One region of the Peribacillus sp. FW305-BF15 genome, then DNA from elsewhere that is predicted to be linked to it. Evidence: riboswitches for the same ligand, from Rfam matches in the RefSeq annotation. Region 1 holds a riboswitch; each other region holds the start of a gene.

What was found. A riboswitch is a leader RNA that binds a small molecule or an ion and turns the genes downstream of it on or off. The one in region 1 is predicted to bind thiamine pyrophosphate.
Region 2: it holds a riboswitch for thiamine pyrophosphate, as region 1 does, so the genes downstream of both, AC3WLU_RS15140 (ABC transporter substrate-binding protein) here and tenA (thiaminase II) in region 1, are expected to answer to the same signal.
Region 3: it holds a riboswitch for thiamine pyrophosphate, as region 1 does, so the genes downstream of both, thiC (phosphomethylpyrimidine synthase ThiC) here and tenA (thiaminase II) in region 1, are expected to answer to the same signal.

The regions. Positions count from the first base shown of each region.
Region 1 covers NZ_JBYSYV010000017.1:12,828-17,043, reverse strand. The annotation lists gene AC3WLU_RS17970 (protein kinase domain-containing protein) at 1-678, opposite strand, end outside; TPP riboswitch at 1,416-1,547, shown strand; gene tenA (thiaminase II) at 1,684-2,367, shown strand; gene AC3WLU_RS17960 (ECF transporter S component) at 2,383-2,967, shown strand; gene AC3WLU_RS17955 (ABC transporter ATP-binding protein) at 2,980-4,216, shown strand, end outside.
Region 2 covers NZ_JBYSYV010000013.1:4,211-8,426, forward strand. The annotation lists gene rarD (EamA family transporter RarD) at 1-735, shown strand, start outside; gene AC3WLU_RS15135 (TGL-type protein-glutamine gamma-glutamyltransferase) at 828-1,655, opposite strand; TPP riboswitch at 1,968-2,077, shown strand; gene AC3WLU_RS15140 (ABC transporter substrate-binding protein) at 2,211-3,206, shown strand; gene AC3WLU_RS15145 (thiamine-binding protein) at 3,218-3,502, shown strand; gene AC3WLU_RS15150 (ABC transporter permease) at 3,499-4,216, shown strand, end outside.
Region 3 covers NZ_JBYSYV010000014.1:104,481-108,696, forward strand. The annotation lists gene thiC (phosphomethylpyrimidine synthase ThiC) at 1-1,675, opposite strand, end outside; TPP riboswitch at 1,811-1,925, opposite strand; gene AC3WLU_RS16275 (HAD family hydrolase) at 2,042-2,830, opposite strand; gene AC3WLU_RS16280 (histidine phosphatase family protein) at 2,982-3,527, opposite strand; gene AC3WLU_RS16285 (hypothetical protein) at 3,764-4,216, opposite strand.

The sequences.
Region 1 (4,216 bases):
TTTAATATCTGAGTAAGGTTCTTGGATGCTTAATAACCTTTTCAGTAAATGTACGGTTTCTTTTTCTAACGAAAGCTCTTCTGTCCAAGGAAGTGCTTTTTTACTTTTGGAAGCGTACGTCGTATAAAGTACATATAGAAGTATTTCCCCCAAGTCGTAAAAATCCTGCCTTTTCAGCTGCAAAATGGATTCTTTAGCGAGGTTGTCCGAATTGATCATCTTGGACAAACCAAAGTCTATCAAAATGGGCTGATGGTTCTTAAGTAGAATATTCGGTATACGTAAATCTTGATGGAAAATGTCATGCTCATGTAGATAACATACTAAATCGACCAGCTTATCCAGAAAATATAGAGACTCTTTCTCATTGAACGTTAATTGATTCGAGAAAATATGGTCTTCTAAATTATTCCCTTCTATGAAATCCATCACAAAATAAACATTTCCATCTTGCGAAAATTTCTCGTGAAATTTAGGGATATTTCTGTGGTTTAACATTCGTAATATGGAAATTTCATTTTCAAACTGTTTCAGCTCTTTTTTGCTGCGGCGTTTACTTTTCCGGAGCTGTTTGATCACTATATTTTTATTCATTTTCAAATCATTGCAACGATAAACAATACCGTAGCTTCCTGTTCCGATTACAGCTTTTACCTCGTAGCGGTAATTCAAAACCACTCCTTTTTTTAAAGGTATATCCACAAAAAATTGGTATAACTTTCTAAATGTACGCAAAATTGAAACTTTCCTCACCACTTTCATCTATTCAAGTCAAGAACAAAAAAAGGCCGTTATTAATTAAGCTTGAACATGGATAGTTTAACACTGATTTTTGATAATGCGGTAATGAAAGTCATTTCTTCGGGGCGATCTTTTGATAGTTCACAATTAAAAATAAACTTTTCCTATAATTTCACATTATGAAATTATATGGTTTTTAAAAATATTAAGTTTACTATAATGAATTCATAATAAAAGAGTAGGAGGTGGATGGGCGCGAGTTGAGAAGTTGCTTTGGGAAATCCCTAACCGGCGTCACAATAGTGAGCTGGTTTGATGGAAAGTTCAAAAGGGGATTACTGTGAATTCATCAAATTCAAGAGTAAAATTGCAAAACTCACGAGTGAACTGCTGAATTCACGAGTCAAGTGGCCAATTCACGAGTAAAACAGCAGAATTCACGAGTAAACCGGCAAAATTCACGAGTAAAACAGTAGAATTCACGAGTAAACCGGTAAAACTCACCAGTAAAACTACTAACTGAGCTCCCTTTGATCAAATTCTTTGAAGGCTACGGGAAATGAGGGTATGGAAGATTGAAAGTTTAGTAACCCTAAATCAAGAAAACTTTTCTAATACGTTTGACAATTGGATTTATCGTGTTAATATAAAGGCAAATGAATTTAATATACAATTTGTACCACTAGGGGTGCTTTATAGGTAAAAGTTGATTTTTTACCCACAAAAGCTGAGATTGAAGTATGACTTTAAGACCCTTAGAACCTGATCTGGTTTATACCAGCGTAGGGAAGTGGGGTCTGGAACTATACATTTCTGTATTATTTCAAGTACAACCACTTTCTTTACGTTTAAGAAAGTGGTTTTTTGTTTGCAAAAAAAGGGGTGATAAGTGTTTTTTTTCTGTAACGTTCAATGAAAAAATACAATTTGGAGGTAATGGACATGAAGTTTTCAGAGGAAATCCGTAAGGAAGTTAATCACATTTGGGAAGCTAGTTTTAATCATCCGTTTGTAGCAGGAATAGGAGATGGCACATTGCCATTGGAGTGTTTCCGTTTTTATGTCATGCAAGATGCCTATTATTTATCTCATTTTGCTAGAGTTCAAGCCTTAGGGGCAGTCAAAGCTACAGATTTACATACAACAAGCAGGCTTGCCGGCCATGCACAAGGAACATATGAAGCGGAGTTGAAGCTTCATGAGAATTTTTCCGAGAGATTAGGCATCACAAAAGAAGAACGGGAAGATTTCAAGCCTGCCCCGACTGCCTATGCTTATACTTCCCATATGTATCGTGCGGCTTATTCGGGACATTTAGGAGATGTTATTGCAGCTATCTTGCCGTGTTACTGGCTGTATTATGAGATAGGTGAAAAGCTGCAAGGGTGCATGCCCGAAGAGCCGATTTATCAAGAATGGATAGCGGCTTACGGAGGAGAGTGGTTCCGCACTTTGGTGGAAGAACAAATTGCGAGGCTGGATGAGATTGCTGAAAAAGTAACTGAAGAAGATAAGGCGAGAATGAAAGAACATTTTATTCTCAGCAGCCAATATGAATACTCATTTTGGGAAATGGCTTATCGTTTAGAGACATGGCCCGTTCATAAGGAAACATTAGAAGTATAAAAGGAGAATGAAACAATGAAAAAAGGATTGAAATTAACGGATATATTAGTCACGATCGTGATTGCGGTAGCATTTGGAATCGTTTATATCCTTTGGGGTTCGATTTATTATTCCGTTAAACCATTAGGATTACATCTGGATCAACTTATTTATGGAATGTGGTTTATAGCTGGCCCCGTCGCCTTCTTAATTTTACGGAAACCGGGTGTGGCACTTTTGGCGGAGATAGCTGCAGCTTCCGGGGAGTTCTTCCTTGGTTCACCATGGGGGCTGACTGTACTGTTATATGGGGTGGTCCAAGGTTTGTTCGCGGAACTGGTGTTCATGACTTTCAAATATAAAAAATTCAATATGCAGGTGGCCGTTTTAGCTGCGATAGCTTCCTGCCTGGCATCAGTTATCATGGATTTTGCATACGGGGAAATAGGTGCGCTTTCAACTTGGAATCTATCGTTATTCATGATAGCGAGGTTTGTGGGTTCCATATTCTTTGCAGGTGTGACAGCTTATTATCTAGTTAAAGTCCTGGAAGCAACAGGAGTAACAAATCTTGTGCGTCCGGTTTCCAATAAAGATTATGCAGAACTGGATCAAAAGTAGAGGTTGAGGGCCATGGAACCAATCGTTTCTGTTGAAAAGTTAAGAATGAAATTTCCCGGTGATGAATCTTTGATATTCAAGGACCTATCACTATCGTTTGATCAAGGAGAAAAAGTGCTATTGTTGGGACCATCAGGATGTGGTAAGTCCACTCTGTTGCAAGTGTTAAGCGGATTGATTCCGAATTCCATCGAAGTCCCGATGAAAGCGGAGGAATTGAAATGCCCTTCTTCATGGGGATATGTTTTTCAAGATCCTGATAGCCAGTTTTGCATGCCATTTGCCGATGAGGAAATTGCCTTTGTCCTTGAGAATCTTTCCGTCCCTAAAGAAGAAATGAAAGAGAAAATTGAAAATCAAATCCGTAATGTAGGATTGAACCTAGGGCATACAAGTATAGAAACATTATCAGGCGGGATGAAACAGCGTCTGGCAATCGCTTCAGTATTGGCCCTTGAACCAGAAGTGCTATTTTTAGATGAACCGACAGCCATGCTTGATCCGGAAGGAACGAAAGAAATCTGGGACTTGTTGAAGGAAGTCGGAAAAGACAAAACGGTTATTATCGTCGAACATAAAATTGACCATGTTTTAGAATTCATCGAACGAATCGTGCTTTTAAACGATGACGGTCAAATCATAGCTGATGGTCCAAGAGACACCATTATTTCCCTATATAAAAATGAAATGAGAGAACATGGAATTTGGTTCCCTGGTGTTTGGGATGAATATATACAGAAGTATGCACCCACTAGGGAACACCAATTTACAGATGGTTTACCTCTTCTGGATGTGCAAGGATTTAGCGGTTTTCGGAATAAAGAGGAAAAAATACACGTTGAAGGGCTGAAGGTCCATTCAGGAGAATGGATTGTGATCAGGGGAGAAAATGGTGCGGGCAAGAGTACACTTTTGCATGCATTGATGCAGTTCATAAAAACGAAAGGTACGTATGAATTATTGGGGAACGCCATTAAAATGGTGAAAAATCCAACGGATCATATGACGTTTGTCTTTCAAAATCCTGAGTTTCAGTTCGTTGCAAATACTGTATATGAAGAGATTGCTTATTCATTGCGTATTGATAAAAGGCCGCAACAAGAAATAGATGAGAGAGTCCGCTCATTGCTTAAAGTGTTCCGCCTTGAGGCACATCGGGATAAACATCCGTTTCAATTATCAATGGGTCAAAAGCGTCGCTTAAGCGTAGCAGCATCAATCGTAATCGACAAAAAAATCATTCTCCTGG
Region 2 (4,216 bases), on a different contig from region 1:
TATGTCAAAAACATAATGGGCAATCCGAAACTCTTTACGGCATTACTAACGGCGTCACTGCTTGTTACAGCCAATTGGGGAGTGTTCATATGGGCCGTTAACTCAGGACGGATCCTCGACACGAGCCTTGGATATTATATCAATCCGCTCGTCAGTGTACTATTGGGAGTGATAGTCTTAAAAGAAAAATTGAGCGGGGCCCAAATCATTTCATTCCTGCTTGCAGGAATCGGAGTCTTGATCCTTGGCATTCATTTCGGCACGATCCCGTGGATCTCTCTTGTTTTGGCCATGACCTTTGGATTATACGGTCTGGCAAAAAAAATGATCAAGGCCGAATCGGCAATCGGGCTGACGCTCGAAACGATGATGGTAACGCCTCTGGCCCTAGGTTACCTGATTTACTTGATGAACAGGTCGGAAATGCAATTCTTTACAGACGGGAGCACAAGCTTGCTGTTGGTGGGCGGCGGGATTGCCACGGCATTGCCTCTTTTATATTTTGCAAAAGGGGCCGAGAAGATCCCGTTATCGATGCTAGGCATTTTTCAGTATATCGCTCCGACCTTATCTTTATTGATCGGGGTATTCGTCTATCATGAAAGTTTCACCAAAGCACATCTTTTAGCCTTTTTGTTCATATGGTCAGCCTTGGCTGTTTATACACTATCCATAACGAAATGGGGGCAGGCAAGTGCCCGCAGGTTCAAAGGCAAAGGGAATATTGGTGCTTGAATAGAAAAAATGCTTGGGGAATTTTCTGCCCAAGCATTTTTTTATGTCGATATTCAATAAAACGGATTTATGGCATAGGCGAAATGCCAGGGTCATGAAAGGTATATCTTCGAACCTATTTCAGAAACAATACAATTGGAAAGGCTGGCAGGACTGTTATCGGGCTTGGCACGGGGGTTATTTAGTTGGAATTGTCTATAGAAGGAACTATCCAGGGAAATGATATGCGTTGTCAGAAATGCTGATATGGTGGCGAATGGCTTTCTATTGCTATTTAATTCATCGATGATTCCCTGTGCAGTGGTAATCCCGATCCCGTGGCCATAAAAGAGGTTATTCCCTAATAATATGGCATTTTCACCTTGCCATTCAGGGGTTGCCAAGTCGTGATCAGGGTTTTTGAAGTAAACGCAATCACCTGGTAAATAATCCCTTCCTTGATGAATAATGAGAGCCATATTCTGTGGAGGGCGAAAGTCATATAAAAATAGGTCTGAAAAAAGATGGTCGAAATTCCTAGGGCCGATCAAATCCAAAATCGCCTTTAAAAAAGTGACGACCATTGCTGTACCGCATTCGAAGGCATAAAGCCCTCCATTCATGAAAATGTCAACGAGCGCAGCATGAGGGAGAATCCCTGGCTGAAGGGTAAAGGTGCCATCCTTTGAAAGGTGCCAATAACGTTGATTGGATTGAGACTCCTCAAGTGTGGAAAAATCCGGACCGCTTTTATCCAACGCAATAGCTGCCTCTATGACTCGGTTCCTCAGCTGTATCTCGAAATTAAAATCCCCAAAGTTCCGGTATTCAAAAACGTTAGAATCTTCCGCCAAGCATTGAAGAGTTTCAAGCGATTTGGCAGAGGCTGTACCTGGTTGGATTTGACTGACATCTAACCATTTGTGATTAATCTTTATCATGACATATCCACCTTTTGCTTATGAAATTAAGGGTTTAATAAAACAAGTAAACAAAAATGTCTACATGTAATGCTCATTATATGAATGCTTGAAAAGAAATGACTATTTGGAACGTGTCCGCCGCCGTTGCAGCCAAGAGATATTGGAATGGAAAGAGGCAGAATTATTTTCCTTTCAATGATTTTCGTTCCAAAAGATATTTGCAAGATATCCTGAAGTGCCAGGAATACCTTTCCAATTAGAGAGAAGAAGCAAATTAGTATTCCTTTTTCCCCATGAATTGATATAATGAGAGAGAAAAGTTCATATGTGCGAGAAATGTAGGGGGGCCAGTACTGCTGGCTGAGATTGCATCCATTAGATGCTGACTCTTTGAACCTGATCTGGGTGATGCCAGCGGAGGGAACATATTATGACTGATTTTCTGTTTTGTATGTTAACGTCCGAATTCATCTTCGGGCGTTTTTTGCTTTTTTATCCAGTATTTGAATAGCCCTGGAGCCCTTTTATGGTTCCGGCATATGAATCTTATAAGATGTGTAGGAGGATAATGACTTGAATAAATTCTTACCACTGTTAACTTCGTTCTTCCTTTTAGCTGGATGCGGAGCAGGCGGAACTAATGAAAAAGAAGAAGCATCTAAAAATGAAAAATTAAAGAAGGTATCGGTCGTGCTCGATTGGACACCGAATACAAACCATACAGGATTGTATGTAGCCAAGGAAAAAGGTTATTTTAAAGAACAAGGTCTTGATGTGGAAATTATCATGCCAGGTGAAGCTGGAGCTGATAAGCTTGTCGCTTCAGGGAAATCTGAATTTGGCGTGAGCTATCAAGAGGGCATAACGCAGGCCCGCGTACAGGGTGTGCCGATTGTTTCGGTAGCTGCCGTCATCCAGCATAATACTTCGGGATTCGCTTCCCCTGAGGCTAAGGACATTACGACTCCCAAGGATTTTGAAGGGAAAACGTATGGTGGCTGGGGATCTCCGGTTGAAAAGGCCATTATTGATTCACTCATGAAAAAGGAAAATGCGGATGTAAATAAAGTGGACATAGTCAATACAGGAGACATGGATTTTTTCACTTCGGTTAAAAGGGATATAGATTTTGCCTGGATTTATTATGGTTGGACAGGCATTGAGGCTGAGTTGCGAAATGAAAAGCTTAATATGGTGTACTTAACCGAATACTCTGATAAGCTTGATTACTATACGCCTGTTTTGACTACAAATGAAAAGATGATAAAAGAAGATCCCGAGACTGTTAAAGCATTCGTCCATGCAGCTTCGAAAGGGTACCAGTTTGCGATTAAGAATCCTGATGATGCAGCAGATATGTTAATTGAGTCTGCACCGGATCTTGATCCAAAACTAGTGAAGAAAAGCCAGGAGTGGCTTGCAGCCAAGTATCAGGATGATGCTCCGCGATGGGGTGAACAAAAGCTTGAAATTTGGAAGAATTACAGTGAGTGGATGACTGAAAATAAGCTTCTTGAAGGTGATTTCGATCCTGAAAAGGCATTTACCAATGAATTTTTACCAAAATAGGAGGAAATACAATGGCCAATTCATTAATTAGTATACAAATTATTCCTAAAGGGGAAAATGTCATCCCTATGGTCGATGAAGCAATCAAGATCATTGAAGAATCAGGTGTCAAGTATGAGGTTCACCCGCTTGAAACGACAATGGAGGGGGAGCTTTCCGAGCTTTTTGCCGTGATAGAAAAAATGAATGTAAGAATGATTGAAATAGGATCGCCGAATGTCATTTCCCAAGTGAAAATATTATATCAGCCTAGCGGGATTACGATGGATACGTTAACGGAGAAATATCGGGCATGATCGGAAGGGGAATTTGGAAGAAGGGGGCTCCCTTCTTTCTTTTATTATTGTTGCTGATAGTATGGGAGTCAGTGACAGTCTTATTGAAAGTTGAAGAATGGCTGCTTCCCGCTCCATCGGCCATTTTCATTGAAGGAATTGAGTCGTCCCGCAATCTTTACGGACACCTTATATCCACAACCGAGCTTGCGTTGTCAGGTTTTTTTATTGGAAGCTGCATCGGCTTATTGATCGCGGCAATCCTGCACCTATTTCCAGGTGTGAAGGAAGCGGTTTATCCTCTGCTCATACTATCACAAAATATACCTATCATTGTTTTGGCGCCGCTTTTGGTGATCTGGTTTGGCTTTGGCATGCTGCCTAAGTTAATCGTGATTTCACTTGTATGTTTTTTTCCGGTTGCGGTCGCATCATTGGACGGTTTTCGCCAGACACCATACGAGCTTAAGCATTATTTCAAGATGATGGGAGCGGGGAAAAACCAGTTATTTTGGAAGCTGGAACTTCCTCACTCGATCCCGTTCATTTTCTCCGGCCTGAAAATTTCGGCTACCTATAGTGTAATGGGTGCGGTTATTTCGGAATGGCTTGGGGCAAAATCGGGGATTGGTGTTTATATGACTCTCGCTTCTTCAGCGTTCAGGACAGATCGGGTGTTTGTAGCCATTTTCATCATTATGGGAATGAGCCTGATTTTTTTTGGAATCATCACTT
Region 3 (4,216 bases), on a different contig from region 1:
GGATGTCCTGAGAGATTCTCATACTGCAGAATTTCGGTCCGCACATTGAACAGAAATGGGCTGTTTTGGCACCTTCTGCCGGAAGAGTTTCATCGTGATATTCAACCGCCCTTTCAGGATCAAGGGAAAGATTGAATTGATCTCTCCAACGAAATTCGAATCTAGCCTTCGAAAGGGCATCATCCCGTTTTCTTGCCTGCGGATGGCCTTTTGCAAGATCAGCTGCGTGTGCTGCAATTTTATAAGTAATGACCCCTACCCGAACATCCTCTTTATTCGGAAGTCCCAAATGCTCTTTCGGTGTCACATAGCAAAGCATGGCCGTTCCAAACCATCCAATCATGGCAGCACCAATCGCAGAAGTGATATGGTCGTATCCAGGAGCTATGTCCGTCGTCAATGGTCCCAGGGTATAGAATGGTGCTTCTTGACAGACTTCCAGCTGTTTATCCATATTTTCTTTAATCAAATGCATCGGTACGTGACCGGGTCCCTCCACCATGACTTGAACATCGTGCTTCCAAGCAATCTTCGTCAATTCCCCAAGTGTTTCCAATTCCGCAAATTGTGCCTCATCGTTTGCATCTGCAATGGATCCCGGACGGAGACCGTCACCTAATGAGAAAGAAACATCATACGTCTTCATGATTTCACAAATCTCTTCAAAGTGTGTATAGAGAAAGCTTTCTTGGTGGTGGGCCAAGCACCATTGTGCCATGATGGAGCCTCCCCGGGAAACAATACCCGTAACTCGCTTTGCTGTCATTGGGATGTATCGCAAAAGCACACCAGCGTGTATGGTGAAGTAATCGACACCTTGCTCAGCCTGCTCGATTAAAGTATCCCGGAATACTTCCCAATTTAAATCTTCCGCGACCCCATTCACTTTTTCCAATGCTTGATATATCGGAACCGTCCCAACAGGCACAGGTGAATTCCTGATAATCCATTCCCGCGTCGTGTGAATATTCTTTCCTGTGGAAAGATCCATTATGTTGTCTGCACCCCATCGTGTAGCCCAAGTCATTTTCTCCACTTCAGCTTCGATCGATGAACTGACAGCTGAATTTCCAATATTCGCATTTATTTTCACGTGAAAATTACGTCCGATGATCATGGGCTCACTTTCAGGATGGTTAATATTTGCCGGAATGATTGCCCGCCCGCTAGCTACCTCTTCCCTTACAAACTCAGGGGCTACATTTTCCCTGATCGAAATGAACTCCATTTCTGGAGTAATGATCCCTTTGCGGGCATAATGGAGCTGGGTTACGTTTTTCCCTTTCACCGCACGCAATGGTTTTCTTTTCAATCCCGGAAAAACTTCGGCATTGGATTGTGACTCCACTTTTCTATATCCGTTATCTTCCGGCTTTATTTCACGCCCTTCATACTCTTCAACATCTTCCCGTTCCAGAACCCAGCTGCGTCTAATCGGGGCAAGGCCTTTATGAATATCAATCGGATATTCTGAATCCGTATAGAAGCCGCTTGTATCATATACACGTAAAGGCGGATTCTCCTCTTCTCCGAATGCCCCTGTCGTCGGACTTAGCTCAATTTCACGCATAGGTACTTTAATATCGGGTCTAGATCCCTCAACATACACTTTTTTACTCCCGGCAAAACTGGACATAATTGAAACGTTCATGTCATTTACTGAATTACTCTTCATGATTTCATTTCTCCTTTTTAAGTTCATTTAAAAAGGACAAAATCCAATCCATTTCGCACGAAAAAGCCAGGTCTCATATTTAAGACCCGGCTAACGTTAGTATGACTACAGAAATGACCAGTTGAAAGGTCATCGTTAAGTAGATTCTAACTTCCCCACGCTGGTATGAACCAGATCAGGTCCTGAGGGTTAAGAAGCTTAAGCGCTTCTCTCTCAGCCCAACTTTTATTGGACACCCCTAGTCTGAATAATTTAATTGATTACAGGGTAACTATATCTCACCCTTTTCATTCTGTAAATAATTTAAAAGACCTAGTATTTTCTCTGCAATCATCTAAAATTTGTTATTTGGAGGAGGACCGCCAATTAATTCCCCAGGCTCCCAAGGATAGGAAAAAGCTCCTCTAAATGCGTGATTTCGTAGGTTGGAATCACTTCATTCCGTTCCTTATCATGGCGATTTATCCAAACCGACTTTATGCCTACCCGTGATGCTCCAAGGATATCGGTCATTAAATTATCGCCGACCATCAATACTTCATCCTTATCTAGCTCCATGATTTCCAAAGCATGCTCAAAAATGGAGGCATCAGGTTTACCTCGTCCAAATGCGCCTGAAATCACGATTTGGTCGAAATAAGGAACCAGTTCAGGCGTTATTTCAAGTTTGGTATTTTGCAGCTCAGGAGATCCGTTCGTAAGCAATAGCAATTTGTACTTTCCTTTTAATTCATCCAGAACACGGAATGTTTCTTCATAGATAAATGGCTTTTTGCGTCTTTCGGCCGGGAAACGTTCTGCCAGTTCAAGCCCAAATTCCGGGTCATCGATCCCTAATGCCTTCAAGCCCCTCGTCCACGCTTCTTTCCGATAAGCCGGTACAATCCCGGCCATCTTCCGGAATTCATCATGATCATCCCGAAAATTCCCCCATAGTCCCTCAAATGGGTTGATTCCGATCATTTGAGTGAATGCATATGTATCGTAAGAAGAATAAAGATCACGCGCTTCCTTCCGCACCGCTTCTTCAAACTCTTCGACATTCAGACCATATTTCTCCTTGGCAACTTCGCATGTGGCCACAAAAGCCTCTTTTACACTTTTCTGATCCCATAGTAATGTATCATCTAAATCAAAAAAAACTGCCTTCAGCAAAATGTCCACCCCTCTTTCCCCAATATTGAATTCGTAAAAATTACACTATTACAATAATAAACCACAACCAATAAAAAAAGAATAACTATTCGGAAAATGCATGTCTCTTTCTTCGCAAAATGGCTTACCTTTTCCGGTGGGAACCATATATTCATTTCCCTTTTCCGCTTTCAAATACATACAATTTTCCATTTCTAGCAATCTTGAACTTTGGACCGGTGAACCCCCGTCGGATCAGCTCTTTCCTCATATATACCATGAGGGCGGCATGACTCACGATCAGAACACTCCTTTCCCCCTTTGCAAAGACTTCATCCAATACTTTATTGATTCTTTGCTCAGCAAACTTAATTTCCGCCCTTGTCTGCTTGTTGATCACCGAGCAGCAGCGAATCCAGATGGCCCAAAGGATGAACGGCAGCTTAATCCTTCCTCTCAGAGGGGGAGAAGGTATTTCCCGCAGCTCCTCCATCCGATGAACCGTGCCTGGAAAGATGTGTTCCGCTGTCTTGACGGCTCTCGACATATCACTGCAATAACATTCCTGCCATTCCTCCACGCCAAATAAAGTCGTTCCATAAATAATATCCGCTGCATCATAGTCCACAAACCATTGCTTCATATCATCCGCCGTCACAGCTTTCCCAATAGGAAATTCATGTGCCACCTTAAAATGCCGTACCAAACCAATTTTCATATATTCTCCTTTTTATCTTTTAAAATATTCGTTTCTATTTCTTATAAAAGCCCTTAACAATATATTAACCTATGTAAAGCAATATAATAAATGCAAGTTGAAACCATTAACTGAGCGCCCCTTGTGTATGGTTAAAGGTTCTCACAGATTGTGTCACTGCAAGAATTTGATTATCATAAGGAAAAATATTATGGCCATATGTAAAAAAGAGAAAGCATATCGCCTTCTCCTTTCGTTTAATCTATGAATTGGAGTTCTGTTATCGTACATCTTTTCCTGAATTTATATTTCCCGCTCAAATCACTGAATTGATAATCATTTAGGGATTTCCCCAGTTGTCCCTTTAGTTTATCCGCCGTGATGGATTCCTCAACTGTCTCTTTCCAATTTTCATTTCCCATTATCTCTTCGAACGGAATGGTAGTCAGGACTTCATCATATATCTGGATGCTTTGATCGATGCCGAAGCTGCCATAGATACTGCCATTTTCATCGGCAAAGATATGCTCCGATTCCAATTCTTCCACCAATACTTCCAGATATCCCTTTGCCTTAACAGGCTTGATGGCAATCTCCGCTTCTGCCTTTACAGGTCCCAACCTTTTATCGATGATCTCTATCGTCAATTTAACGTGAACGGGCGGATAACCAAACCCTTCACTAAGTTCTGCTGCCGAGTTATATACCAT